Regions from separate parts of the Rhizobium changzhiense genome, predicted to be linked through region 2. Evidence: riboswitches for the same ligand, from Rfam matches in the RefSeq annotation. Region 2 holds a riboswitch; each other region holds the start of a gene.

Region 1 (9,631 bases), on a different contig from region 2:
CGACTTGGCGCTGCTCGTTATGAGCACGTTCCTGGATGCCGTCGAAATAGCCGAGCAGGCCGCGGCGGTTGAGCACGCCGGTCAGCGAGTCAGTCAGGGTGAGGGCACGCAGGTGCCGTTCAGAGCGCTCCATGATCAGCCGGCAGGTGAACGCAAAGGCGATGGTCAGCAGGAAGGCGCTGGCCATGGCGGAGGCACCGCCTAGATTGGTCGCCTCGATATCGCTTGGCATCGTCAATGCCATCGTCAGCGCCGAGCCAAAGCACAGGCAGCCCTGGAGGATGAACACACCCATCAGCTTGATGCGGGTACGCTCACGGCGCATGTCGCCGGCGGCCACCGCCATGGCGAGTGCCGTCGCACCCGTCGCCGAAGCAAGGTTGTAGAGCACCACCCGGTTTGAATAATCGCTGTTGACCCAGGGCAGGAAGACACCGGCGAGCCAGATTGCCGGCGGCAGCAGTGCCCACCATTCGATCCGCTTGCGGTCGAGTGCCAGAAAACCAGCCACCCAGGCGCTCTGGCCGAGCAGGGCGATGGCATTGCCCGCCTCTACTGAAAGCACGCTGGGGATTTCGCCGCGCAGCGCGACCATCGCAAAGCCGATGCCGGTCAGCAGGAAGCCCAGGCCCCAATAGAGATAGGCCTCGTTCCTGACGTTGTGGCGCCAGGCGACGAACAGCACCAAAGCGAGCGTCATGGCCTCGGAACACCAGATGGCGAGACCTGTAGCGAAATTGAACACGGCAGCAACCCCTCGTCTGTCCGTTCGCATCCTTGCCGAGGAAGCTCGCCACTTCCTTAATGTCGCTGCGCTGCGGCATTGTTTTAGGCCGATATCTGCCGGTAGGCTTTCCGTCGGGTAAACGTGTATGAGCACAGTCGAATAGAGTAAGCCTTCCTTCATCCTGTCATGGAGAAAAGCCGGGGGAGACCGTACCAAGGGCTCGCCGTTAACAGGCGTTTGGGGGAAAGAGGCTAACAGGAGCCGCCTTGCCCCGCCTTCTTAACGTTATCCTCATGCGTGTCTTGAAGAGGAGGGCCGGGACACTCTATGTAGGGGTAAGACATTTTTCTTTGATTCCCGGCGCCGGCCGGCGAGACGTTGACAAAGGACGCACATGAGAAACCCAGTCGATACCGCAATGGCCCTCGTTCCGATGGTCGTGGAACAGACCAACCGCGGTGAACGCTCCTACGACATCTATTCCCGCCTGTTGAAGGAACGCATCATCTTCCTGACAGGTGCTGTCGAGGACCACATGGCGACGCTCGTCTGCGCCCAGCTCCTCTTCCTCGAGGCCGAAAACCCGAAAAAGGAAATCGCCCTCTACATCAATTCGCCCGGTGGCGTCGTCACCGCCGGCATGGCGATCTACGATACGATGCAGTTCATCAAGCCCGCGGTTTCGACGCTCTGCATCGGCCAGGCCGCATCCATGGGCTCGCTGCTTCTCGCGGCCGGCCACAAGGACATGCGCTTTGCCACGCCGAATTCCCGCATCATGGTGCATCAGCCCTCGGGCGGCTTCCAGGGTCAGGCTTCAGACATCGAGCGTCATGCCCGCGACATCCTCAAGATGAAGCGTCGCCTGAACGAGGTCTATGTCAAGCACACCGGCCGCACCTACGAGGAAGTTGAAAAGACGCTCGATCGTGACCATTTCATGGATGCGGACGAAGCGCAGAGCTGGGGCGTGATCGACAAGGTTCTGACGTCGCGCCTCGAAATGGAAGGCGAACAGGCCTAGTAATTAATAGGGATGGTGTTTTCCTCGCCACAGTTCTATCCCATTTGTGATTGAACAAGGGCTTTCATACGGCGACGAAGACGCTAATAGTAGCTATTAATGCTATGTTGAATTTTTATGACATAGCATTCGGCATTCGAAGGGGAGTTCGTTGCCGCCGGGACCAGGACATGATTGATTGGCCCCGGTTGGTACCCCCTGAAGCCCTTCTCGGCAAAGGCTCCGGAAACGGAGTGCCGCCAGGAGCTGATAGAGTGGACCGCGATTTCGCCTTGAAATGCGGCGTGCTGGAAGGAAAGTGATATGAGCAAGGTCAGCGGCAGCAACGGCGGCGACTCCAAGAACACGCTTTATTGTTCGTTCTGCGGAAAGAGCCAGCACGAAGTCCGGAAACTGATTGCCGGACCGACCGTCTTCATCTGCGATGAATGCGTCGAATTGTGCATGGACATCATCCGAGAGGAGAACAAGTCCTCGATGGTCAAGTCCCGCGACGGCGTTCCGACGCCCCAGGACATCATCAAGGTCCTCGACGAATATGTCATCGGCCAGCGGCAGGCGAAGAAGATCCTGTCGGTTGCCGTTCACAACCACTACAAGCGCCTGGCGCACGCCTCCAAGAACGGCGAAGTCGAGCTGGCGAAGTCGAACATCATGCTCGTCGGCCCGACCGGCTGCGGCAAGACCTATCTTGCCCAGACGCTCGCCCGCATCATCGACGTTCCCTTCACCATGGCCGATGCGACGACGCTGACCGAGGCCGGTTATGTCGGCGAGGATGTCGAAAACATCATCCTGAAGCTGCTGCAGTCGGCTGACTACAATGTCGAGCGTGCGCAGCGCGGCATCGTCTACATCGACGAAGTCGACAAGATTTCGCGCAAGTCCGACAACCCGTCGATCACCCGCGACGTCTCGGGCGAGGGCGTGCAGCAGGCGCTGCTGAAGATCATGGAAGGCACGGTCGCTTCCGTTCCGCCGCAGGGCGGTCGCAAGCACCCGCAGCAGGAATTCCTGCAGGTCGACACGACGAACATCCTGTTCATCTGCGGCGGCGCTTTTGCCGGCCTCGACAAGATCATCTCTGCCCGTGGCGAGAAGACCTCGATCGGCTTCGGCGCCTCTGTCAAGTCGCAGGATGACCGCCGCGTCGGCGAGGTTCTGCGCGAACTGGAGCCGGAAGATTTGGTCAAGTTCGGCCTCATCCCCGAGTTCATCGGCCGTCTGCCGGTTCTGGCGACGCTCGAGGACCTCGATGAGGACGCGCTGATCCAGATCCTGTCCGAGCCGAAGAACGCGCTGATCAAGCAGTATCAGCGGCTGTTCGAGATGGAAGACGTGGAACTGAACTTCCACGAGGACGCTCTACGCGAAATCGCCCGCAAGGCGATCGTGCGCAAGACCGGCGCCCGTGGCCTTCGGTCGATCATGGAGAAGATCCTGCTCGACACGATGTTCGAACTGCCGACGCTGGAAGGCGTGCGCGAGGTCGTCATCTCCGAGGAAGTGGTGCGCGGTTCGGCCCGTCCGCTTTACATCTATGCCGATCGCCAGGAAGAAAAAGCCAACGCTTCGGCGTGATCTTTACGGCTTTCGCGTGATTATTTTGGGGGCTTGCCATAGGCGGGCCCCTTTCTATTTGAAAAACCATGCGAGGCCCTGTTAGTATTTACCCGTGGGAACCGAAATTGCCTTTGCCGATGTTGCGCAAAGGGTCGTGCTTGGCAATGATGCAATAATTCCGTAAGCCTCTTGCTGGCGTTTGTATTTTAGCCGGGTCGGAAGTGGTAAGCGCCGGTCCAGCCACGCGCTTCATAGTGTTGGCGTTCCGTTGTAATAAAGCTGTCACATCCGAGGGACGCGGGCGTTTGCGTGGCTTGAAAAGCGTAGTCAGAACCTCCACTTGTAGCAACAAGTGAGAGTGCCGGCCGGTCCCAAGCGGCCGTGCAGAGAGCCCGGCAACGGGACGATGGAAAGGACATAAAATGACGAAGAAAACGTCTGTAGCGAGCAGCACTGCCTACCCTGTTCTGCCCCTGCGCGACATCGTGGTTTTCCCGCATATGATCGTGCCGCTGTTCGTCGGACGGGAAAAGTCGATCCGTGCGCTCGAAGAGGTCATGGGTTCCGACAAGCAGATCATGCTGGTGACGCAGATCAACGCCAGCGATGACGATCCGGATCCTTCCGCGATCCACAATGTCGGCACCGTGGCGAACGTGCTGCAGCTCTTGAAGCTGCCCGACGGCACCGTGAAGGTTCTGGTCGAAGGCCGCGCCCGCGCCGAGATCGACACCTATACCAGCCGCGAGGATTTCTATGAGGCGCTCGGCCATGTGCTCGAGGAGCCGCACGATGATCCGGTCGAACTGGAAGCCTTGTCGCGTTCGGTCGTCTCCGAATTCGAGAGCTACGTAAAGCTCAACAAGAAGATTTCGCCCGAAGTGGTCGGCGCCGCCAGCCAGATCGACGACTATTCCAAGCTCGCCGATACGGTCGCCTCGCATCTGTCGATCAAGATCACTGAGAAGCAGGAGATGCTGGAGACCACCAGCGTCAAGCAGCGCCTCGAAAAGGCCCTTGGCTTCATGGAAGGCGAGATCTCGGTGCTGCAGGTCGAAAAGCGCATCCGCTCGCGCGTCAAGCGCCAGATGGAAAAGACCCAGCGCGAATACTACCTCAATGAACAGATGAAGGCGATCCAGAAGGAACTCGGTGACGGCGAGGAAGGCCGCGACGAGATGAGCGAACTGGAAGAGCGCATCTCCAAGACCAAGCTGTCCAAGGAGGCCCGTGAAAAGGCCGATGCGGAGCTGAAGAAGCTGCGCCAGATGAGCCCGATGTCGGCGGAAGCCACCGTCGTGCGCAACTATCTGGACTGGCTGCTCGGCATCCCCTGGGGCAAGAAGTCGAAGATCAAGGCCGATCTCAACAATGCCGAAAAGATCCTCGAAGCCGATCACTTCGGTCTCGACAAGGTCAAGGAGCGTATCGTCGAATATCTGGCCGTGCAGGCCCGTGCCACCAAGATCAAGGGCCCGATCCTCTGCCTCGTCGGTCCTCCGGGTGTCGGCAAGACCTCGCTCGCCCAGTCGATCGCCAAGGCGACCGGCCGCGAGTATGTCCGCATGGCGCTTGGCGGCGTTCGTGACGAAGCCGAAATCCGCGGTCACCGCCGCACCTACATTGGCTCGATGCCCGGCAAGGTCATCCAGTCGATGAAGAAGGCGAAGAAGTCCAACCCGCTCTTCCTGCTCGACGAGATCGACAAGCTCGGCCAGGACTATCGCGGCGATCCGTCCTCGGCCCTGCTCGAAGTCCTCGATCCGGCCCAGAACATGACCTTCATGGACCACTATCTGGAAGTCGAATACGACCTGTCGGATGTGATGTTCATCACGACGGCAAATACGCTGAACATTCCAGCGCCTCTGATGGACCGCATGGAGATCATCCGTATCGCCGGCTACACCGAGGATGAAAAGCGCGAAATCGCCAAGCGGCACCTGCTGCCGAAGGCCATCAAGGAACATGCGTTGCAGCCGGAAGAATTCTCGGTCAGCGACGACGCCCTGATGGCGATCAGCCAGCAGTACACCCGCGAAGCCGGCGTCCGCAACTTCGAACGCGAATTGATGAAACTCGCCCGCAAGGCGGTCACCGAGATCATCAAGGGCAAGACGAAGGCCGTTCACGTGACGGCCGCCAACATCTCCGACTATCTGGGCGTCCCGCGCTTCCGCCATGGCGAAGCCGAGGGCGAGGATCAGGTCGGCGTTGTGACCGGTCTTGCCTGGACGGAAGTCGGTGGCGAGCTGCTGACCATCGAAGGTGTGATGATGCCGGGCAAGGGCCGCATGACGGTCACCGGTAATCTGAAGGAAGTCATGAAGGAATCGATCTCGGCAGCGGCCTCCTATGTCCGCTCGCGCGCCGTCGATTTCGGTATCGAGCCGCCGCGCTTCGACAAGAGCGATATCCACGTGCACGTGCCGGAAGGTGCGACGCCGAAGGATGGCCCTTCGGCCGGCGTTGCCATGGCAACCGCGATCGTCTCGATCATGACCGGTATCCCGGTGGACAGGCATGTGGCCATGACCGGTGAAATCACCCTTCGCGGTCGTGTGCTGCCGATCGGCGGTCTCAAGGAAAAGCTGCTCGCAGCGCTTCGCGGCGGCATCAAGAAGGTGCTGATTCCGGAGGAAAACGCCAAGGACCTGGCGGAGATTCCTGACAACGTGAAGAACAATATGGAGATCATCCCGGTATCCCGCATGGGCGAGGTGATCAAGCACGCACTGATCCGGCGGCCGGAGCCGATCGAATGGGACGGTACGGTGGAAACGCCGGTCATCACATCGGTCGAAGGCCTCGACGAGACAGGCGCAACCATAGCGCATTGAGTGGCCTTTGCCACATTTATGCCCAATTGGCGCAAAACACGGAAAAAGGCTGGCGGAAACGTCAGCCTTTTTTGTGAAAACGTCATGTAGACGCTTGCTTTTCCTTGATTTGCAGGGCTTTTGGGTTTTCGGCGGGCCTGATGAAACCTATTCTGCGCCTAGCTTACTTTTGAGTCGTTTCATACCATTTAGAAAGGGGTGGAAACATGAACAAGAATGAACTCGTGTCCGCAGTAGCCGAAAAGGCAGGACTGACGAAGTCTGACGCGGCTTCCGCTGTTGACGCGGTTTTTGACGTTGTCCAGGCTGAACTCAAGAACAAGGGCGACATCCGCCTCGCGGGTTTCGGCAGCTTCACCGTTTCTCATCGTGCCGCAACGAAGGGCCGTAACCCGTCGACGGGCGCTGAAGTCGACATTCCGGCTCGCAACGTGCCGAAATTCACGCCCGGCAAGGGCCTGAAGGACGCCGTCAACGGCTGATCTGAGATTATCCACCAGCCGGAAACGAGACCGGTTGTGCAGGATTTGGGAGGGGTTCGGCTTTGCCGGACCCCTTTTGCGTTTGGCAGGTATTGCCGCAGCGCGGGCTTTGATCTACGACATTTCTGTTCTCAGGGCGGGGCGAAACTCCCCACCGGCGGTAAGGGTTTCGGCCTGAGCCCGCGAGCGCCTCCTTCCGCGCCCATGCGGAGGAAGGGTCAGCAGATCCGGTGCAATTCCGGAGCCGACGGTTAAAGTCCGGATGGAAGAGAATGAGTGTCGGCCATGCGAAGGGCAGGGGTTGCCCTGTGTCGCTTGGTCGGGGTTCATACGTCCTGATTTATGTTGGTCCCTGTTCTGGATGAAAGACATGAATCAGACTTCCCTTGCAGTCTCGCCGTCCCGTGCCGTTGTCGGTGCACTCTGGATGGTCCTTGCCGGCATTGCTTTTTCGCTTCTCAACGTCGTCACCCAATGGCTGACGATGAAGCTTGCCTTCCCCTCGGCCTCGGCAGCCTTCTGGCAATATGGTTTCGCCTTCCTGTTTTCTCTGCCGTTCCTGAAGAGGCTCGGCCTTGCGGCGATGCGGACGCGCTATCCCTGGCGTCACCTCGCGCGCGTCGTGCTTGCCGCGCTTGGCGTCGAGGCTTGGGTCGCCGGCCTTGCCACAGTGCCGATCTGGCAGGCGATCGCACTGGTGATGACCTCGCCCTTCTTCATCATTCTGGGCGCCCGGCTTTTCCTCGGTGAGCGCGTCGGCCCGGCCCGCTGGGCTGCGACGGCGGCGGGCTTCACCGGGGCGATGATCATCCTGCAGCCATGGTCGGACGGCTTTGGTTGGGCGGCTCTCTTGCCTGTGCTTTCGGCGCTGCTGTGGGGCGCCTCGTCGCTGATCACCAAGAGCCTGACAGGGATCGAACGGCCGGAGACGATCACCGTCTGGCTGCTCGTTCTGCTGACGCCGATAAATGGCGGGCTGGCGCTTGCGGCAGGCTTTGCAGTGCCGACGGGCGCAACCCTTGCCCTGTTCCTGCTGGCGGGGCTGCTGACTGCCGTAGCGCAGTATTTCCTGACGCTTGCCTATGCCGCAGCGGATGCCGCCTACGTCCAGCCGTTTGACGATCTGAAGCTGCCGTTGAACGTGCTGGCCGGTTGGCTGTTCTTCGGTTATGCGCCGGCGGGCTACCTCTGGCTGGGAGCTGCTCTCATCCTGTCTGCTTCGCTGTTCATCATGCGAAACGAGATGCGCCGGGAGCGGAAACTCGCCTGACATGATCTGACGCAAAATGCCGCATCTGTCATGCCTTTGTCATGCCGCTCCCGCAGAAAACTCATGTTTCGAATGTTCGACACATGGGGGATTTCATGACAATTTCATCGCGCAAGGCAGCGCTTGCTGCCGTGCTTCTCGCATCCGTTGCTTTTCCGGCCGCGGCCGAGCCGGTTTTCAACCGCATCGCGTCCTTCCCGGTCGCAGAGAACCTGCCTGTTGACAAGGACAAGCTTTCGGTGAGCTCCGCCGAAATCATCACCGCGACCGACGACGGCAACACGCTGATCTATAGCGACAGCCCGCTCGGCGCGATCGGCTTTATCGACATTACCGATGCCAAGGCCCCCAAGGCCGGTGGCGCGCTGATGATGGACGGCGAGCCGACCTCGGTCACCTCGAGCGCCGGCAAGGCGCTCGTTGCCGTCAACACCTCCGAAAGCAAGGCCAAGCCCTCGGGCCGCCTCGCGATCGTCGACGTGGCGACCAAGAAGATCGAAAACACGTGCGATCTCGGCGGCCAGCCGGATTCGATCGCCCTCAACAAGGACAGGACGCTCGGCACCATCGCAATCGAAAACGAGCGCGACGAAGACGTCAATGACGGCAAGATCCCGCAGATGCCGGCCGGCGACCTCGTCGTCTTCCAGCTCAAGAACGGCACTGTCGATTGCGGCACCATCAAGCACGTGGCGCTGACCGGGCTTGCCGGCGTCGCCCCGGAGGATCCGGAGCCGGAATTCGTCGCCTTCAACAGCCTGAACGAGATTGCCCTGACGCTGCAGGAAAATAACGAGATCGTCATCATCGACGCCAACACGGCTGAAGTGAAGACGCATTTCTCCGCCGGCAGCGTCGATCTCACCGGTATCGACACCAAGCGTGACGGCGCCCTGAAATTCTCAGGCGAAGCCAAAGGCGTGCTGCGCGAACCGGACGCCGTGAAGTGGCTGGACGACAACCGCCTCGTCGTCGCCAATGAAGGCGACTACCAGGGCGGCTCGCGCGGCTTCACCATCTTCGACAAGACGGGCAAGCTTCTCTACGAATCGGGCGCATCCTTCGAACGCGCCGTCGCCCATATCGGCCACTATCCGGAAAGCCGCTCTGGATCGAAGGGCGTCGAGCCCGAAGGCCTCGAAGCCGCCAAGTTCGGCGATGAGCAATATTTCTTCCTGCTCGCCGAGCGCGCCTCGGTCGTCGGCGTCTATAAGGATACCGGCGCCGATCCCGAACTCGTCCAGCTGCTTCCATCAGGCATTTCGCCGGAAGGCGCGATCGCCATTCCCGCCCGCAATCTTCTTGCGACCGCCAACGAGCTCGATCTCGGCAAGGACGGCGGCGCGCGTTCGCATGTGATGATCTACGAGCGCTCGGAAGGCGAGAAGGCCTATCCGCAGATCGTCTCCGCCGAAAAGGACGGCAATCCGATCGGCTTCGCAGCCCTTTCGGGTCTCGCTGCCGTTCCGGGCAAGCCGGGCATGCTCTACGCCGTCAGCGACAGCGTTCTGGGCTCGCAGCCGACGATCTACACGATCGACGCCAGCAAGAAGCCGGCCGTCGTCACCGACGCCCTCGTCGTCAAGCGTGACGGCGCCCCGGCCCAGAAGCTCGACATCGAAGGCATTGCGGCTGCCGCCGACGGCTCCTTCTGGCTCGCCTCGGAAGGCTATAGCGAGCGTCTCGTTCCGCACGCGCTCTACAACGTCAATGCCAAGGGCGACA
Region 2 (9,631 bases):
TCGGGAGCAATAAGACAACCTTTTCCTACGACCATATCGTTGGGGAGCTATTGGCTAACCCGACTGCAATCGAGGCCGCCAACAGCGGCCATGCTCGCATTTTCCGATTGGATAACGTCGCAGATGTCTTCCGCATCGCAATGACGGCTTCCGGCGAGCCTGGGAACTCCTCCGTCATGCTCCACCGCTACGCCACACAGATGCCCGGCACGGCGACCTTCTGGAAGAGATGCGGGGAGGCGACCGCCGAGGACGGATAGGCCGAGAGCTTCGCCCGAAACTCCGGATGCGAGAATGCCGCCCGGAAGTCGGCGGTCGATTCCCAGACGGCATAATTGAGATAAGCAGGGCTTTCACCGATGGCGCGGTGCATCTGGGTCGAGATAAAGCCCGGCTGCCGTTTCATGAAGGCCGCATCGGCCTGCCAGGCATCAAGGAAGGCCTGCTCGTCGGCCTTGTCGAGCGTGAAGAGGTTGATGAGGACGATCGCGGAGGCATCGATCGCGATTTGGCGATCGATTGGGAAGGCAGGGTCCATCGGGCGCATGAGCGACATGGTCGACTCCATCTGGTTTGGTTACATGATGTCAATCTGGTGATACGGATATATTCACTTTGACACTATGATGTCAATATAGCTATATGGTGACAAATGGATGAACTTAAACGGACCCCGGCCGGAACAGCCTTGACCGACCTTATTCTGGATCTCTTCCGGCTCAACAACCGGATGATCAACGCGGGCGACAAGCTCGTCGACGGGCTCGGCCTGACCAGCGCCCGCTGGCATGTCCTCGGCACAGTCGCCACGGCAGGCCGGCCGCAGCCGGTCGCGTGGCTGGCGCGCGACATGGGCGCCAACCGCCAGAACGTTCAGCGTATCGTCAACGATCTGGAGAAGGAGGGGCTTCTGGCGTTCCAACCCAACCCGCACCACCGACGGGCACAACTCGTCGTGCTGACGGACAAGGGAAACCAGGCATATGAAATCGCCATGCGCCTGCAAGCCCCGTGGGTCGACATGCTCTCGGAAGGGCTTCAGGTCGAGGATCTCAAAACCACGCATGCCGTCATGAAGGCGCTGCGCAACAAACTGGAAGGACATGGAGATGTTGAAGAGCAGGCCTGATCGCTATGGCGCAATAGCGGTCTCGATCCACTGGCTGAGTGCGGTTCTGATCCTGGCACTGCTCGGCTCCGGCTTCCGGGCCGCCAACGCCATGGACGCCGCGACCAAGGCCGGGCTGTTGCGTTTCCACATTCCGATGGCCGTCGTCGTCCTGCTTCTCACGGCTCTTCGCATTGTCTGGTGGTGGCGTTTCGATCGCAAGCCTGCGCCGGCGCAGGCATTGCCTCGCTGGCAGGAGCGCCTGGCAGGCTTTGTCCACGTCGCCTTCTGCATTTTCATTCTCGGCATGGTCGCCAGCGGCATCGGGATGATGATCCTCAGTGGCGCTGCTCCCGCCATCTTCGGGGCCGCCGGCGCCACGCTGCCTGATTTCACCGCCTATCCGCCGCGTGGCCCGCATGGGTTCGGCGCCTTCCTGCTTGTCGGCCTGCTGGTCTTCCATGCCGGTGCCGCGCTCTATCACCAGTTTGTCCGCGGCGATCACCTGCTGCGGCGGATGTGGTATGGCGGCTGAGATCCCGCCGCGGTCGATCTCTAATGGCTCGATGTCTGATGTCTGCATTCTTGAAGATCTATCGGGCGACTGCGTTCGGGTCTGACGCAGGAGACGCAGATCGCCAAACCGGCAAGGAGCTGACCAGTGCCACGCCCAATTCGACGATCGACGATCAGCGGGACCGGCTCGACGGTATAGTGACCGCTGTGCACCAAGAAGGCGCGATGAAGCGCCGCGCCGTTGCCGCCGAGACGCCTCTCAAATGATGTCACCGTTTGCGTGATGCCGCCGCCCTTGCCTACAAGGGCAGCTGCTTGCCGGCCTGTTCGCTGACCATGTATTCGGCGTACCAGTCCGGCCAGTTCTCGTCGTGTTTGCCGCCGTTTCGCTTCTCGTGTTCACCGTGCGCGGTCGCCGCACGGCGCATAGCTGACGCGAGATCGGTCGAGGTCGTGAATGTCGTCCCGTCGGCGTCGATGCGTCCTGGCAGGCGCGTGGTGACTTCCTGGAACAGCCAGCCGTTGCCATCGGGATCCTTGAAGGAGGCAAAGGAGCGATAGCTGCGGTGATCGGGATCGCGGCCGGCAATGCGGAGCCGCCCGAACAGGTATGGTTCGTCCTTGCCGGCATAGACGCCGGCCGCGTCATGGAACACTTCGCTGACCTCGACGCCGCGGGCGATGAGATCGCGGCAGGCGGCCTCGATGTCGGAGACGATAAGATAGAGCCCCTGGGCGGAACCCGGGGCGGCGGCCGTGACGTTCTTGCCGAAGATGATCGCGCAGCCGGAGCCCGGCGGCGTAAACTGGATCACCCGAAAATCGGCATCATTGGCGAAGTCGGCGTCGAGCCGCCAACCCAGGCCGTCGTAAAAACGTTTGGCGCGGTCGACGTCGGAAACGGGGATGACGACCACCTCGAGCTTGGTGTCGACGGGCTGTGTTCTCGGGGTTTCAATGGGGGTTTCGCTGCGCATTGCATTGCTCATCTTCAGCTCCTTGGGGTTTTGGATGCGTTAAGAATGGCGATACATGTCACCGCCAGTGGACCACAGCGCGGTGAGGGCGTCGAATCAATTATTCTATCGGTATTGAGTGGTCGACGGCGGGTTGACCCCGCCGTCTTCATCGGCTGTTGTTCTTCTGCTCGTCGAGCCGCTTTCACGCAGCGAGAGCGGCGCGGGTTTTGCCGATCGTCAGAGCCGCCTTTGCTGCTTCACGCCCTTTCTCGACGAAATGTGCGCGGTAGATCTGTTTGTGGTGCTCGGTTTCCTGATACTGATGCGGCGTCAGCGAAACCGACAGCACCGGCACACCGGTATCCATGCCGGCGCGCATCAGCCCATCGACGACGGCCTGGGCGACGAATTCGTGACGGTAGATTCCGCCGTCGACGACGAAGGCGGCGGCAACGACAGCGGCATAGCGTCCGGTTGCCGCAAGATCGCGCGACAGCAGCGGCATCTCGAATGCGCCGGGAACATCGAACACATCGATCTGCTCGGGCGGAATAAGCTGATGGAAGCCATCAAGGGCGCGGTCGACGATGTCGGCGTGCCAGCTGGCTTTGACGAAGGCATAGCGGGTGGGTGTCACGGTAATCTCCTTTGGCGAACAGACACATCACCCAAGGCGATCACGAACGTCCCCGACAGCCGCAAGGGCGGCAGGAACGCACGTTCTCTTTCATCCGGACTATGACCGTCGGCTCAGGCATCTCACCTGATCTGCTGACCCTTCCTGAGAAGGCGCTCGCGGGCTCGCAATCTAATTGCATACCGCCGGTAGGGACTTGCACCCCGCCCTGAGAACGGCGCGAACAATAGGGGGAAGGTGACGGGCTGGCAATAGGTCGAAATGCTTCGCGACCAATGCAGGATCGGGGTCCCGCGGCGATTTCGTGTGTTGGTCGATCGCGACGGGCAAGCCCTCTTGCGGAGGATGGGCTTGCGCCTACATGCTGTGCGTGAGGACAGTCACGTCAGAATAGCACGGCAGGACAGGCTGCGCCGTCTCCACCGGCGACGGGCAGGGCCGTGGAAACCATGGGAGAGAGAGATGCAAGACCCATTCGTCGTCCACCGTGAGGCGCATATCGCGGCGCCGCCGGCCGCGGTGTTCGCGTTGATGACCGACCCGGAAAAGATCCTGCGCTGGATGGGAACGGAGGCGCAGGTCGAGCCGCAGCCAGGCGGGCTCTATCTCGTCAACGTTACCGGCGCCCGCTTTGCGCGCGGCTCGTTTCGAGAGGTGGTGCCGGTTCATCGCCTTGCCTACAGCTTCGGCTGGGACGGCAGCGAGGTGGTGCCGCCGGGGTCGAGCCTGGTCGAGATCGATCTGATCGAACAGGGAGGCGGAACGCTGCTGCAGCTCACCCATAGCGGCCTGCCGAGCGCCGAGCAATGCGCCGGCCATGCGGAGGGCTGGGCACATTATCTCGGACGGCTGACCGAGGTCGCCGCGGGTCGCGATCCGGGTCCCGATCCTTTTTACGGCAGGACATGAACAATTTTTGCGGGCGGCGGGGCGGCTCTGAAGCGCTTGCCGTTGCGACAACAGCGGTCGGCGAGCGTTCGGACCGGCCGTGCGGAAGCGCTTCTTTTTCTCCCGCAAACGTGAACGCGCAGTTCATCTCCAGTTCAATTTGGCGGTCATAAGGTATGGACGGCTGGATTGAAATGGAGTTCTCGATGAAGGCACTTTCTATCGCGGCTGCCTTGCTCGCTGGCAGCCTCTCGTTCGGCACAGCGCAGGCGATGCCGATTGGGACAATCAATGTCCAGAGCAATATCACAAAGGTCGACTACGCCTGCGGTCGCGGCTGGCATCTGACGCGCTGGGGCGAATGCCGGCGAAACTGGCGCCGCCCACCGCCGGTAGCTTTCTACGGTGGTCCGCCTCGCTGGGGCTGGGAGCGGCGTCACCGGGATTGGGATGGCCCGCGCTGGCGCCATGAGAGGCGCTGGGATCGCGACCGCCGTTGGCGGGATGATTACTAACGTCTCGCTTAAAGCGCGTCGCGTCAAACCGGCGTCATGCGACGCGCTTTAAGTCTTTGATTTATGCATGTCGTTGTCCCAAAACCGCTGCACACTTTTGGGCGACATGCATTAGATGGAGATGGACGAAGGCCGGAGCGATTTTCGCCCGGCCTTTTCTGATGAAACGCTTCGCCGACGCTGCCTGGCAGCGTTCTCCGGATTGGTCCGATATGCTCAAATCCTGCTGACGAGCCAGTACTTGTCGTCGATCAGTTCTTCGAGCTCTATGGGATCCTTGACGCCGAATTCGAACCATTCGACGAGTTCCTTCGCCTTACGGCTGCTCTCGTCCGCGGTCAGCTCGACCTGATATCTTTCGCACCATCGCCGAAGGATCGACGTCAGCAGCGTCATGTCATTCCCATCCAGCGGATCTTTCGGCCAGAATATCGTACCCATCGCACCCCTCAATCACACGATGACGAACGACCTTATAATGGAATCAAAGCGGCGCAAGTTTAAAGTGTCTATTTTTCGTTTTCCACCGCGGTGAATGGTTTTCGACAGGGGCGTGCTGTCAATGTCGGGCGTCTGCGGGCGGACGCGCTCGAGACAACAGGCTGATCGATGGAAATGTCCTGACGAATGCCTCGAGAGGCGTCCTGACGGACGTGCGGGATGTCGGTTTGTCGACACCCCTGGGATGTCCTTGCGGCTGCACCGCAGGGCGTGCCATGATCACGGTATGGATTTGCCATCTCCCCTTGCCTGGCTGGTTGACGAGGCCGGAGCCTCGCCCGGTCCCGAACGGTTTCTGGCCGAGCTCGGGCGCCGGCTGCTGGCCGACGGCCTTGCGCTTTCCGGCGGCGCGCTGACGCTTTCGGTGCCGCATCCGATTATTGCGCGACGGACGTGGCTGTGGCGAGCCGAGACCGGTGCGGTCATCGAGGCGCTGGCCTTTGCCGCGGCTCCGCAGAGCGAGGCCGGGCGCGACTGGCTGACCGCGCTCGGGCCGGTATGGGAGGAGCGAAGAGGGCCTTCGCAGGATAGTCCTATGCTCGGCTGGGCGGGTATCGACAACGGGGCAGGGGCCGGCGGATTCGCTCCGGCCGAAGCCGACCGGCTGCGCGAGGTCGCGCGTTTTGCCGCCGCACCGCTCGCAGCGCTCGCGGCGCGGGAGGCGCGGGCAGCCCTGCTCGAAGCCTATCTCGGCCGGCGTAGTGCCGCCCGGGTGCAAGCCGGCGAGCTTGCCCGCGGCACCGGCGAGACCATCCGTGCCGCTCTTCTCTGCGCCGATCTGCGCGATTTCACCGCGCTTTCGGAGGTGACCGAGCCGCATGCGATGATCGCCACATTGGACGCTTGGTTCGATCGTGTGGCAGGCGCCGTGCACGCCTTCGGCGGCGAGGTGCTGAAATTCATGGGCGACGGTGTGCTGGCGATCTTTCCGGTCATGGGCGCTTCCGACGATGCGGGAAGGGTGGGCCACGGAGACCGGGAAGCCTGCGAGGCAGCCCTCAGGGCGGTTGCTGCCAGCCGTGCCGGCATGGCCCATCTCGACCAGATACGCCAGGCGCAGGGGCTGGCGCCGCTGCCCTTCGGCGCGGCGCTGCATTTCGGCGAGATCCTATGGGGCAATATCGGCGCAGCCGACCGGCTGGACTTTACCGCCATCGGCCCCGCCGTCAATCTCGTCAGCCGGCTGGAAGGACTGTGCAAGCCGCTCGGCCGAAGCGTGCTGATCTCGGGCGCGGTTGCAGCGAATACGGCGACGGCCCTGATGCCGCTCGGAGAGCACAGCTTGCGCGGCATTGCCCAGCCTTGCGCGGTCTTCACCCTGCCGGAAAATTGAGCCGCAAGGCAGACCGGGTGCCGTATATGGGGCGTTTTCCTGCCGGCCGCAACTTTGTCCAATGCCGGAAGCGTGCAAGAGAATCATGATTGTGAAACTCCGCTTTTTTGGCTAAAGCCTGTCCGCACATTGGACGGGAGGTTTCACACATGACTCGATACGCACGCACATTTTTCTCTGCTCTGGGGCTGTCTGCAATTCTGATGGCAGGGGCCGCTCAGGCCGAAGAGGGCAAAAAAGTCTTGATCGTTGACGACCGCGGCGTCACCGTCGAAGTCCCGGCACAGCCGCAGCGCATTGCCTCGATTTCCTATTTCGCCGATGACGTCGCCCTGGCGCTCGGCATCAAGCCGGTCGCAAGCACCTACATGACGGCGGGTCGCGAGCCAGACTTCCTGCTTGGTCTGACCTCTGATATGAAGCAGATCGGCCAGCGCGCCAAGCCCAATCTCGAGCTTCTCTCCGAGGCGAAGCCGGATCTTATCATCGCGATCCGCCGTTATACGGTCGGCAACGCGGCGCAGCTACAGAACATCGCCCCCTATGTCGCTTACAATATGGAACTGCTCGAAGAGAGCTACAGCGAAACCGCCGCACTTTCGAAGCTGCTCGGCAAGCCTGAACGCGGCGAGCAGCTGAATACCGATTTCCGCAAGCATCTTGCAGAATTTGCCGCCAAGGCGCCGAAGGATATTCATCCGCGCTTCATGATCATGTGGGGCGGCGCAACGCCTTTCGCCTTTCACACGGAAAACACGTCGGCCTCGATCGTGGCGGCGATTGGCGGCGACAATATTCCTGGGCCGAAGACCCCGGGCGGCGAGTTCGGTATCGATCTCAGCCTCGAAACCATGCTGGAGAAGGACCCCGAGGTCATCTTTGTCTATGATTCCGGCCCGGATCGCCCGCATGAGAGCAATCCTATCTGGTCGCAGCTGTCGGCGGTCAAGAACAACCGGGTCTTCTATGTCGGCGACCAGTGGGTCGAGACCAATGGTCCGATTGCCCGCGAGATCGTTCTGCGCGAGGCGGCACATTATCTCTATCCCGACACGTTCCCGGCCGTTGATGTGAGGGCGGAAGCTGCCAAGTTGATTCCCGCCGAACTGCAGAATTAAGCTCAGCACAAGACCTGTGATGGGCCCCCGGCAATCGACACTGGCTATAGGGCTCATCGTCGCCGCCTCCACGCTGGCGGTGATGTTTGGGTTACTGGTCGGTGCAAAGCCGCTTTCGATCGAGACTGCGGTCCGCGTGCTTCTGGCGCCTGACGGGAAAATCGAATCCATTCTGGTCTGGACGCTACGCCTGCCGCGCAGCCTGACGGCGGCAGCCGGCGGGGCGGGGCTCGCCGTCTCCGGCTACGTGCTGCAGACGTTGACGCGCAATCCTCTTGCCGACCCCGGCATCACCGGCGTGACATCGGGGGCGGTTGCGCCGATCGTCTGCTGTTTCGTGTTCGTCCCCTGGCTGTCGCCTGTCTATTATCCCTTCATCGGCCTTGCTGGCGGGCTTGCGGCTGCCTCGGTGACATTCTGGGTGTCGCGCGGCGGGCAGGGGCGGCCCTTGCAGCTTGCGCTCGGTGGCGTCAGCATCTCGCTCTTCCTCGGAGCGATCACCACCTATGTGCTGCTGCTGACCGGCCCGCAATCTGCATCGCTGCTCTTCTGGCTTGCGGGCGGCTTCCAAGGGCGCACCTGGTCGCACCTCTTCTACATGCTGCCCTGGACGATTGCCGGTGTCGTCGGTGCGCTCGTTTTCCGGCGCGTGATCGGCATGTTCATGCTGAGCGACCATGCGGCCGCCGGCATGGGGCTGCAGCTCAGCCTGTGGAAACCGCTCATCCTTATTCTCGCTGTCATCCCGGTCGCGGGCGTGGCGCCTATCGCCGGGCCGGTCGCTTTCGTGGGCCTTGCCGCTCCGCATATCGCCCGGCTCATCAAGCCTCGGGGCACCGGGTGGGAGATCGGATTATCCGCCGCCCTCGGTGCGCTGATCGTCACGGTCGCCGACGTTGTCGCCCGCAGCGTCGCCATTCCGCGCGAGCTGCCGGTTGGCATCATCACCGCGCTGCTTGGCGGTCCCGTCTTCATTTACCTCGTCCAGCGCGGACAGCTGACCCTTGCAGGTGAGACGCGATGAGCGCCCCGGCCTCCATGCCGGCTGCTTCCGCGGCTCTATGGATGTTTCCGGCGCTGGCTGCATTGGCGATTCTGTCGCTTGCCGCCGCGATCTTCCTCGGTGTCGCCGACATTCCTCTGGGGGATGTCGCGGCCGTGCTGATGGGCGGTGGCTCATCCGAAGCGCGTTCCATCATCCTTGATATCCGGCTGCCGCGCATTGTCACCGGCATTCTGGCCGGCATTCATTTTTCGCTGGCGGGATATCTGCTGCAGACCATCACCCGCAATCCGCTTGCCGATCCGTCGCTGATGGGCGTGTCGCAGGGGGCGACGCTGTCGGTGACGATCTTCCTGCTATTCACCGTCTATGTCTTCCAGCCCGGTTCGAACACGCTGGCCGAACTCCCGGTCGCATGGCTGCCGGCTGCGGGCCTTGCCGGCGGTCTGCTCGCCGGCGGCGTCATCTATCTGCTTGCCTTTCGTCTCGGCTTGAGTGCCCTGCGCATCACGCTCTGCGGCGTGGCGGTCGGCGCGGTGCTGCATGCGTTGGCGATCGGCCTCATCGCGGGATGGGGGTCGGCCCGCATCGAGATCATTCTCGAATGGCTTTCGGGCAGCCTTTACGCCCGCAGCTGGGATCACGCGCTCTTCCTGCTGCCGTTTACGATCGCCGGACTGGCCATGTTGCCGGTCATCTACCGTCCGCTGATGCTGCTGCAGTTCGATGCGCCCGTCGCCCGGTCCTTCGGGCTTTCCTATCGCAGGCAGTTTTCGGTCGTTCTGATCGTTTCCTGCGTGCTTGCGGCGAGCGCCGTCGGTGCCGTGGGTCCGGTCGTCTTCGTCGGTCTCATCGTCCCGCATCTCGCCCGCTTCCTGGCGGGAAGGAATTTCATCCTGTCGCTTGCCCTGACGATCGTGCTCGGCGCCATCATCGTCACGCTCGGCGATCTCGCCGGCCGGTTGCTGGGGCAGGCGGAGGAAATCCCGATCGGGGTGGTCACTGCTGTTTTCGGCGTGCCGCTTCTGCTCGCGCTGCTGCGCAAAACCATGT
Region 3 (9,631 bases), 400 kb from region 2:
TTCGGTCGACATGCTTGAAGATCTCGGCCACGAGGTCGTCGAAGCAAACTCCGGCTCACAGGCGCTGGAACTGATCAGCAGCGGTCAGCATTTCGACCTTGTCATTACCGACTATTCGATGCCCGGTATGACCGGCGCACAGCTCGCCCAGGCTGCGCGCGACATTCATCCGGAATTGCCGATCGTGCTGGCGACAGGCTACGCCGATCTTCCTGCCGGTACCGATATCGATCTTCCGAGATTGGCAAAGCCCTATGATCAGACTCAGCTCGCCAAGGAAATCGCCAAGGCGATGGCAAGCGAAACGGTTTCGCTTCTTAGATCCGGCATTGACGCAGGTGGTTCAATGCCTCGCCTCTCCAAGGCCAACGATGTCAGCGATGAAATCGGCGATGGCGCCTGTGTCGTCTAGATCGAAGACCGGCAGGGCCGTATCCGGAACGGCATGATCAGCAGCGATGGCGCAGATATGGGGATCGCTCGGCGCCAACGGTTCACGATTGGCGGCCTCCAGGCGGCGGGCCTCGATCTTCGGGATCGGTTCGCGTTTGTAGCCTTCGATCAGCACGAGATCGCAGGGTGCGAGACGGGCGAGTATCTCCTCGAACTCAGGTTCGGGGGCGCCGCGCAACTCGTGCATGATGGCGTAGCGTGTGCCGGAGACGATGGTGACCTCATGGGCTCCCGCCTGGCGATGGCGGTAACTGTCGGCCCCGACCTTGTCGATGTCGAAATCGTGATGGGCGTGCTTGATCGTCGAGATCCTGTAACCACGGCGGGTGAACTCCGTCACCAGCCGGACGGCGAGACCCGTCTTGCCCGAGTTCTTCCAGCCGGAGATGCCGAAGATTTTCGGTGCGGTCATGCGCGAAGGGCCTCCAGCCAGCGTTCCGCCTCGACGAGATCGTCGGGCGTGTTGATGTTGAAGAAGGGATCGAGCAGGCTGGCGCGGGTCGGATGCAGCGGGAACGCCACTTCCGTAACGTCATGCCGCAACAGGAAGTCGCGTACGCGGCGCTTCTGGTCGGTGGCGATCCAGGTTTCGAGATCGGCGGCCAGCGTCACCGGCCAGAGCCCGAAGACGGGATGGCTGCGGCCCTCGGAGGCGGCGATGGCGATCTGCGAGGGGTGCTCGACCGTTGCCGCCAGCCGGGCGACGAGATCGGCCGGGAAGAACGGGCAATCCACCGAGACGGTGGCGACATGGGTAATCGATGGCAGGCCGGCGGCATAGACCATGGCCGCATGGATGCCGGCCATCGGCCCGGCCTTGCCGGGAAAAAGGTCGGGAACGACAGGCACGTCCTCGGCGGCAGTATCGGCATTGACTGCAACGAGCGGGATCTGCTGCGAGAGGCGGGTCAACACATGGCGGAGCAGGCTCTCGGCCCCAAGCATTACGCCCGCCTTGTCGCGGCCCATGCGCTGCGAGCGGCCGCCGGCCAACACGACGCCTGCTATGTCAGATCTGTCGAGCGAGAAGTCAGCCATCACACTGCTCAAAATCCTTCCTCAGACCGGCGCGCGCGGCGCGGATTCCTGCGCGATCGGAGACACGCGGCGCTTGGCCTCACGATAGAACGTATAGAGGCCGGAGGCGATGACGATTGCAGCCCCCACGAGCGTCCAGCTGTCAGGCACTTCGGCAAAGAAGAAGAAACCCAGCAGGGAGGAGAAGATCAGGCTGGTATAGCGGAACGGGGCGACGAAGGAGATTTCGCCGGTACGCATGGCGAGGATGACCGACTGGTAGCCGACCAGCACCAGTACAGAGGCAAGCAGGAGATGCCCGAGCGCGGTAGCGCTGACCGGCTGCCAGCCGCCGAGCACCGGGATGAGCAGCGCGCCGAAGAAGGAGGCTGACATGGCGGTGATGACGGTTATCATCAGCGAGGGGATTTCCGGACTGATGCTCCGGGTGGCGAGATCACGGCCGGCTGTCGTCAGCACCGCACCGACGCAGAGGAGGGCGGCGGCAGTGAAACCTTCCGGGCCGGGGCGGATGATGATCATCACGCCGACGAGGCCGACGAGGATTGCCGACCAGCGCCGCCAGCCGACCGGCTCGCCGAAGAAAAGCGCCGCACCGAAGGTGACGACCAGCGGCAGCGACTGCAGGATCGCCGAGGCATTGGCAATCGGCATCATGCCGAGCGCGGTGATATAGGTGACGGCGGAGAGCATCTCGCAGATGATCCGGAAGATGATCATCGGCTGCAGCACGACGCGCCAGGAGCGTAGCGCGCCCATTTTCCAGGCGATCAGATAGACGAGCAGGCTGGTAAAGAGGCCGCGCAGGAACATGATCTCGCCGGCGTTCATATAGGCGACCACCGATTTGGACAGGGCGTCGCTTGCGGAAAAGCCGGCCATCGCCATGCTCATATAGATGGCGCCCTGAGTATTGCGTGACCGCGGCATGAAGAGATTCCCTTTACCTGTGCGCTCCTTTTAGTCGCGAAGATGGATGAAGGGAATCGGATGAATGTCACACCAGGCATAAATCGATCATGCAGTGCACAACGGCACTGATGCCAACGCAGGCATCGGGGTGGGAGTCCCAGCAAATCCCCGTTTTATAAGACGAATTCCGCTATTTCCGACGCCGCAATCACGGCGTCGATGGGGAAACGTCGTCGCGCCTGCCGGTTCGCCCATAGGCGTTTTTCTCGTGCTGCGCGGGAAACGGGTGGCTGCATCGTCTGAAGTTTGAGCATCTCAGATATCGCAACAACCCAGGAGAGACCGATATGACACTTCTCAACGATAAGATCGCAATCATCACCGGCGCAAGCTCCGGCATCGGCCGCGCGGCGGCGAAACTCTTTGCCCGGGAAGGCGCCAAGCTCGTGGTTACCGGCCGGCGGCAGGACGCGCTCGATGCCGTCATCGCCGAAATCGAGGCGGAGGGTGGTCAGGCCGTCGCCATATCCGGCGATGTCAGGGACGAGGCTCTGCAGGCAAGGCTCGTCGAGACGGCAGTCTCGCGTTTCGGCCGGCTCGACATCGCCTTCAACAATGCCGGCATCATCGGTGAGATGGGGCCGGTCGCCGGGTTGTCGCTGGAGGGCTGGCGCGAGACGATCGAGACCAATCTCACCGCCGCGTTCCTCGGCGCCAAGCACCAGTCGGCGGCGATGGGAAAAGGCGGCGGATCGCTGATCTTCACCTCGACTTTCGTCGGGCACACCGTCGGCATGCCTGGCATGGCCGCCTATGCGGCGAGCAAGGCGGGTCTGATCGGCTTCGTGCAGGTGCTCGCCACCGAACTCGGAGCGCAAAAGATCCGCGTCAACGCACTGCTTCCCGGCGGCACCGACACGCCCGCCAGCATCACCAACGCGCCTGATGCCACGCCGGAGGTGCTAGCCTTCGTGGAGGGGCTGCATGCGCTGAAACGCATGGCGCAGCCCGAAGAGATCGCCAATGCGGCGCTTTTCCTCGCCTCCGACATGTCGAGCTTCGTCACCGGCACGGCGATGCTGGCGGATGGCGGGGTTTCGATCAGCCGGACATAGGACGGGCAAGGGGAAGGTGTCGTCAGAGTTGCGGCGGGGCTATGCCGCCGCAACAAAGGCACCGATCAGGCGACTTCGCGTATGTCTCTTGCTGCCTGGCGGTCGAGATAGGCGACCAGGTCCTCGATGGTGACGAGCGGGAGGTTGTGGCGTTCGGCAAAGAGCGTGAGTTCGGGCAGGCGGGACATGGTTCCGTCGTCGTTGGCGACTTCGCAGATGACGCCGGCGGGGATCCTTCCGGCCAGGCGGGCGAGGTCGACGGCGGCTTCAGTGTGGCCGGGGCGGCCGAGGACGCCGCGGGGATTGGCGCGCAGCGGAAAGATGTGGCCGGGGCGGGCGAATTCGTCAGGCTTTGCGCGATCGTCGACGAGGGCGCGGACGGTGGCGGCGCGGTCGGCAGCCGAGATGCCCGTCGTCGTGCCCTTGAGATAATCGACCGAGACCGTGAAGGCGGTTTTGTGCGATTCCGTATTGTTGGGCACCATCAGCGGAATATCGAGCGCATCGAGACGCTCGCCTTCCATGGCGATGCAGATGAGACCACGGGCGTGGGTCATCATGAAGGCGATTGTTTCCGGGGTGACGGCATCGGCCGCGACCACGATATCGCCTTCGTTTTCCCGGTTCTGGTCGTCGACGACGACGACCATCTTGCCGCTGGCGATGGCTGATATGGCATCTTCAATTGTTGCGATAGTCATGCTGTCTGGCCTTTCAAGGGTTATGTCAGCGGGCTGACATGGTCTGCAAGGCTCAATCCGTGAGCCAGCCTTCTGCCCTTGGGCGAACAAACGTCAGCCGACTCCGGGATGGAGTGCGACTGCCCGTGTTGTCCTCTTCCATCCGGACTATACCGTCGGCTCCGGCATCTCACCGGATCTGCTGACCTTCCGACAGGAGGTGCCGGAAGCGCTCGCGGGCTCCAGGATTGCTCCTGATACCGCCGGTGGGGAATTGCACCCCGCCCTGAGAACATTTCAAAGATAGGATCAAACACAGGCGGATGGCAAGGTCACTCGACCGGGCGAAAATGCAAAGCTGCCCTAACGCCGATGGACACACTGTTCACACGGAGGCGACGACCGTGTCGCCTTCCGCGCTTCATTGGTGGTTTGATCTTTCCATGCATGTCGTTGTCCCAAAACCGCTGCGCAGTTTTGGGCGACCTGTGTCAGGACATGATCAGCCCGCCGTCGACATTGATCGTCTGGCCGGTGATATAGGCGGCGTCATCGCTGGCGAGGAAGGTGACCAGGCCGGCGACGTCTTCGCCGGAGCCGGCCCGTTTCATCGGGATGCCCTCGACCCATTCCTTCATCAATTCGCCGGGAGCGTAGTTGCCGAGCAGCTTGCCCCAGGCCTGGTCGTTATAGGCCCACATGTCAGTCTCGATGATACCGGGGCAGAAGGCGTTGACGGTGATCTTCTCGGTCGCGACTTCCTTGGCCAGGCTCTGGGTGATGCCGACGACGCCCATTTTCGAGGCGGCATAATGCGGCGTGTAGATGAAGCCGTCGCGCGCCTGGCCGGAGGCGGTGTTGATGATGCGACCTCCGCGCTTGTGCTTGCGCATTCTAAGAATCGCCTCCTGAGCGCAGAGGAAAACGCCCTTTGTGTTGACGGCCATGACCTTGTCCCACTCGTTTTCGGTCAGGTCCTCGACGCGGGCAATGGTGATGACCCCAGCATTCTGGATCGAGACGTCGACCGCGCCGAATTCCCTCTCGGCGGCATCGTAGAGGGCGGTGACGCTCGCCTTGTCGGTGACGTCGCCGATGAAGGAGATCGCCCTGCCGCCTTCGGCACGGATCCCATCGGCAACGCCGTGGACCAGATCCTCATTGGCCGAGACGACAAGATTGGCGCCTTCGCGCGCAAAGCGCCTGGCGATCACCGCGCCGATGCCGCGGCTGCCTCCGGTAATGACGACAGTCTTTTGCTCAAAGCGTTTCATGCTCTTTCCTTCCCGGTATCCGTCGATAAACAGCAAATCTCGGCGCGATCTACCCTGCGATCATTATTGGAGCTCAAGCGGTTGCCCGAGATCTCGGCGAATTCAGGCAGTCTTGAGCACCGATGACGATGCCCCGAGCCCTCCGCCCGTTCATTCGGCGTGAAGGGCGGGCAAGACGACGATATCGCACACCGTCTTGCCCGTTGGTCCCTTCAGCGCCTCGATCTCAGCCAGGGAGGAAGCGAGACCGTTCATTTTTCCAGTTGTCACCAGCAGCAGAAGCCGCCGTCGACGAGAAGATCGACGCCGGTCACGAAGCTGGCTGCATTCGACAGCAAGAACACCGCCGGACCGACCATCTCGTCGACCGTTGCCATGCGCTGCATCGGCGTCTGTTCTTCGAAGAGCTTGGTCTGGTGGACCATCTCCGGACGGGTGTTCATGGGCGTTGCCGTGTATCCGGGGGAGATGGTGTTGACGCGAATGCCGCGGTCGACCCATTCCATCGCCATAGATTTCGACATATGGATCACGCCCGCCTTGGAGGCGTTGTAATGCGCTTGGTTCAGCCCGCGGTTTACGATCACACCGGACATGGAAGCGATGTTGATGATGGAGCCGCGTCCATTCTTCAACATGGCGCGAGCCTCGGCCTGGCAGGACAGGAATATGCCTTTGAGGTTGATGTCCATCAGGGTCTGATATTGATCCTCCTCCATCTCTTCCGCCGGGTTGGCGTTGGCGATGCCGGCGGCGTTGACGGCCAGCGTCAACGCGCCGAGATCCGCTTCGGTGCGTGCCACGGCATCTGCAAGGGAGGTTTTGCTGGTGACGTCAGCCGCGATCTGGATCGAGCGGCGGCCGGCGGCGCGAATATGTTCGGCCGTGTTGGCCAGTCCGTCGTCGGTTCGGCGGTCGAGCAACGCCACGTCGGCGCCGCACTGCGCAAGGCCGATGGCAATGCGCTGCCCAATGCCGCTTCCGGCTCCGGTAACGATGGCAACCTGGCCGCTGAGATCGAAAAGCTTCGGGGCGTTCAGAGTGATGTCGGACACCGCTCTTCCTTTCTCTGTCTGTTTAGATAGTGGCTAGCTCCATGACCGAAACGTCATTCGCCTCGTCACGATTGAGAATGCCTGCCTGTTTGCCTTGGGCAAGCACGAGAATGCGATTGGAAACTCCGAGAACCTCCTCGAGGTCCGAGCTTACGACGATGACCGCCACGCCCCGTTTGGCAAGATTGACGATGATGTCGTAGATGCCCGCTCGGGCGCCGACGTCGATGCCTCTCGTCGGTTCGTCGAGTACGACGACCTTGGGATCGCGCATCAGCCACTTCGCGATGACGACCTTCTGCTGGTTGCCGCCGGACAGGTCCGAGGCATATTGCTCCGCACGGCCCTTTACGCCGAACTTGGCAACTGCCTTCTCCGCAAACGAGCGCTTGACGCGCGGCGTAATCCAACGCCCGCCCAGCTTGTCGAGATTGGCGTAGATAATGTTCTCGCTGATCCGGTGCCCGACGATGAGCCCCTGCTCCTTGCGGTCTTCCGGAACCATCACGACACCCTTGGCGATCGCGTCCGCCGGATCGCGCAGCCTGAGTTCCTCGCCTTCCAGCTTGATCGAACCGGCACTGATTGGGTCTGCTCCCGAAATCGCACGCACCAGTTCGGTGCGGCCGGCGCCGACCAATCCGGCGATCCCGAGAATTTCTCCGGCCCGCACCTCGAAGGTAACATTACGGAACGAGTTTTCCGGCGAACTCAGCCCGGATACCTCAAGTACCGGTCGGTCTGTCGGAACGGGCAGGGCGGGGAACAAGCGGTCAAGCGGGCGTCCAACCATGCTCTCGACGATCGTTCGCACCGGGGTCGCGCTGTCTGAGAATTCTTGCACCCGCTCGCCGTCGCGAAGAACGACGATCCGGTCGGTGATCTGCTTGATCTCTTCCATGCGGTGGGAAATGTAGACGATGCCGACACCTTCTGAGCGAAGCTTCCGAACCTGTTCGAAGAGAGCTTCCGTCTCGGCGCCGCCAAGGGCGGCTGTCGGCTCATCGAGGATCAGCAGCTTTGCGTTGAGAGCCAGTGCCTTGGCGATCTCGATAAGTTGCTGATTTGCCGTGGAAAGGCCGGCGACCGTCCGCGTTGCAGGGATGTGAAGGTTCAATCGAGCGAGCTGGTCCTGGGCCCGGCGAACCATCTGGGCGCGGTCGACGACGCCGTTCTTCATCGGCCAACGTCCGATGAAGACGTTTTCCGCGATCGACAGCTGCGGCAGAAGCTGCAGCTCCTGGTGGATCAGGACAACGCCCTTGTCGATCGCTTCCCTTGGGGTGGCCGGGGCATAAGGCTGCCCCAGCCATGTCATTGATCCTTCGGACGGTGTGCGTGACCCGGCGATGATGCCTGATAGCGTTGACTTGCCCGCTCCGTTTTCACCGAGAAGTGCAACCACTTCGCCCGGATAGACGTCCAAGCTGACATTCTTCAGAACCTGGAGCGGCCCATACCATTTGGATATGCCCCTCAGGGAAAGAACTGGATCAGTCACGGCACACCTCCTCAAGACCTCAACTTCATTACGGATGGTTGGCGATGAAGCCTGCGACGTTTTCCTTGGTTGTCAGCGTGGCATCCAGGAGCTGGACCGGTGGCACCTTTTCTCCGGCGACAAGCTTGGCGGCGTTTTCAACCGCGTCGCGGCCCATCTTCTGCGTCTGCTGGGTCGCAGTTACGTTGAAGACACCCTTGCTGAGCGCTTCGAGAGCTGCGGTGTCACCATCGAAGCCGCCAACCACGATCTTCTGGGAAGGATTGGCGACCTTGATCGCCTGCGCGGCGCCGAGGGCGAGGCCGTCGGCCTGGGCGAACACGATCGAAACGTCCGGATTTGCCTGCAGCATATTCTGCATGATCTGGAAGCCTTCATCCTGGCTCCAGATGTTCGAGAACTGCTCGGCGACAACCTTGACGTCCGGATATGCCTTGAGAGATTCAGCGCAGCCCTTCGAGCGATCGACTTCCGGCGTCGTGCCCTTCTGGCCGTGGATGATGACCATCTTCCCCTTGCCGCCGGCTTCCTTCAGGATGTAGTCGCACACCGCCTTGGCAGAGGCGACGGAATCCGTTGCAAGGAAGGTATCACCGGGTGCTCCGTCGGCGTTGCGGTCAACGTTCACGACCGGAATACCGGCGCTTTTCGCGAGCTTGACCGGAACGGTCGCAGCCGCCGCACCTGCCGGAATGTAGATCAGCGCGTCGATTTTCTGGGTCAGAAGGTCCTGGATCTGATTGACCTGCGTCGGCCCGTCGCCCTTTGCGTCGACGGTGATGACTTCGATGCCGCGCTTCTTGGCTTCGGCTTCGACGGATTGCTTGATCTGGTTGAAGAAGTTTGCCTGAAGGTTGGCAACGGCCAGGCCGAGCTTCTTCAGTTCCGCCGCATGTACGGGGCCGAGCGTGAGGCTGAGCAGTGCAGCAGACGCGAGCATGGTGCGCGCAATTTTCATTGTATTTCCTCCGTTGTTGATGGAACCCTCGGGTATGTCCTCCCCCTCGGGGTATTGATCCGCCCCAACATTCCGGGGCGGAATTCCGGGTCCGCCAACACGGCGGACCCCGCTCGTCAGGCGCGACGCCGACGAATGGTCTCCGCGCCGACCGCGAGCACGATGACGATGCCGATGATCACTTGCTGCAGGAACGGTGAGACGTTGAGAAGATTGAGCCCGTTGCGAAGGACGCCGATGATAAGAACACCGATCAGTGTCCCTCCGATACCGCCCGCGCCCCCCGAGAGCGAAGTCCCGCCGATGACGACGGCAGCGATGGTGTCCAGCTCATAGCCCAGGCCGCTGGACGGCTGGACGGAATCCAGCCTGGCGGCCAGTACGATGCCTGCGAGCCCCGCAAGGACTGAACTTGCGACATAGACGCCAATCGTCACGAGCGGGACGTTGATACCCGCCAGCCGAGCGACTTCCGGATTTCCTCCCACCGCGTAGAGCATGCGACCTTCGGACCGGAAGTGCAGGAAAAGCCACGCAGCAAGAACAACCGCAAGCATGAGGAACACAGTGGCTGTCAACACGCCGAAATGGCGATCGATTGCCAGCATCATGAACCAGTCGGGAAATCCGACGATCTGCTGGCCG

The links. A riboswitch is a leader RNA that binds a small molecule or an ion and turns the genes downstream of it on or off. The one in region 2 is predicted to bind FMN.
Region 1: it holds a riboswitch for FMN, as region 2 does, so the genes downstream of both, ribN (riboflavin transporter RibN) here and G9X68_RS15085 (6,7-dimethyl-8-ribityllumazine synthase) in region 2, are expected to answer to the same signal.
Region 3: it holds a riboswitch for FMN, as region 2 does, so the genes downstream of both, ribB (3,4-dihydroxy-2-butanone-4-phosphate synthase) here and G9X68_RS15085 (6,7-dimethyl-8-ribityllumazine synthase) in region 2, are expected to answer to the same signal.

What each region holds. Positions count from the first base shown of each region.
Region 1 covers NZ_JABFCQ010000001.1:131,292-140,922, reverse strand. Annotated here, with positions in the region: gene G9X68_RS00715 (GGDEF domain-containing protein) at 1-907, opposite strand, end outside; gene clpP (ATP-dependent Clp endopeptidase proteolytic subunit ClpP) at 1,122-1,751, shown strand; gene clpX (ATP-dependent Clp protease ATP-binding subunit ClpX) at 2,055-3,332, shown strand; gene lon (endopeptidase La) at 3,737-6,154, shown strand; gene hupB (DNA-binding protein HupB) at 6,361-6,636, shown strand; FMN riboswitch at 6,760-6,914, shown strand; gene ribN (riboflavin transporter RibN) at 6,998-7,906, shown strand; gene G9X68_RS00685 (esterase-like activity of phytase family protein) at 8,002-9,631, shown strand, end outside.
Region 2 covers NZ_JABFCQ010000002.1:1,155,158-1,164,788, reverse strand. Annotated here, with positions in the region: gene G9X68_RS15115 (LysR family transcriptional regulator) at 1-144, shown strand, start outside; gene G9X68_RS15110 (antibiotic biosynthesis monooxygenase family protein) at 188-556, opposite strand; gene G9X68_RS15105 (MarR family winged helix-turn-helix transcriptional regulator) at 653-1,129, shown strand; gene G9X68_RS15100 (cytochrome b) at 1,110-1,643, shown strand; gene G9X68_RS15095 (hypothetical protein) at 1,682-1,891, shown strand; gene G9X68_RS15090 (VOC family protein) at 1,924-2,613, opposite strand; gene G9X68_RS15085 (6,7-dimethyl-8-ribityllumazine synthase) at 2,786-3,220, opposite strand; FMN riboswitch at 3,299-3,440, opposite strand; gene G9X68_RS15080 (SRPBCC family protein) at 3,683-4,129, shown strand; gene G9X68_RS15075 (GCG_CRPN prefix-to-repeats domain-containing protein) at 4,315-4,623, shown strand; gene G9X68_RS15070 (hypothetical protein) at 4,840-5,064, opposite strand; gene G9X68_RS15065 (adenylate/guanylate cyclase domain-containing protein) at 5,351-6,457, shown strand; gene G9X68_RS15060 (ABC transporter substrate-binding protein) at 6,607-7,575, shown strand; gene G9X68_RS15055 (FecCD family ABC transporter permease) at 7,595-8,599, shown strand; gene G9X68_RS15050 (FecCD family ABC transporter permease) at 8,596-9,631, shown strand, end outside.
Region 3 covers NZ_JABFCQ010000002.1:750,963-760,593, reverse strand. Annotated here, with positions in the region: gene G9X68_RS13095 (hybrid sensor histidine kinase/response regulator) at 1-412, shown strand, start outside; gene mobB (molybdopterin-guanine dinucleotide biosynthesis protein B) at 344-865, opposite strand; gene mobA (molybdenum cofactor guanylyltransferase MobA) at 862-1,491, opposite strand; gene G9X68_RS13080 (DMT family transporter) at 1,513-2,421, opposite strand; gene G9X68_RS13075 (SDR family oxidoreductase) at 2,751-3,518, shown strand; gene ribB (3,4-dihydroxy-2-butanone-4-phosphate synthase) at 3,584-4,219, opposite strand; FMN riboswitch at 4,346-4,496, opposite strand; gene G9X68_RS13065 (SDR family oxidoreductase) at 4,690-5,472, opposite strand; gene G9X68_RS13055 (SDR family oxidoreductase) at 5,739-6,527, opposite strand; gene G9X68_RS13050 (sugar ABC transporter ATP-binding protein) at 6,550-8,028, opposite strand; gene G9X68_RS13045 (sugar ABC transporter substrate-binding protein) at 8,057-8,986, opposite strand; gene G9X68_RS13040 (ABC transporter permease) at 9,103-9,631, opposite strand, start outside.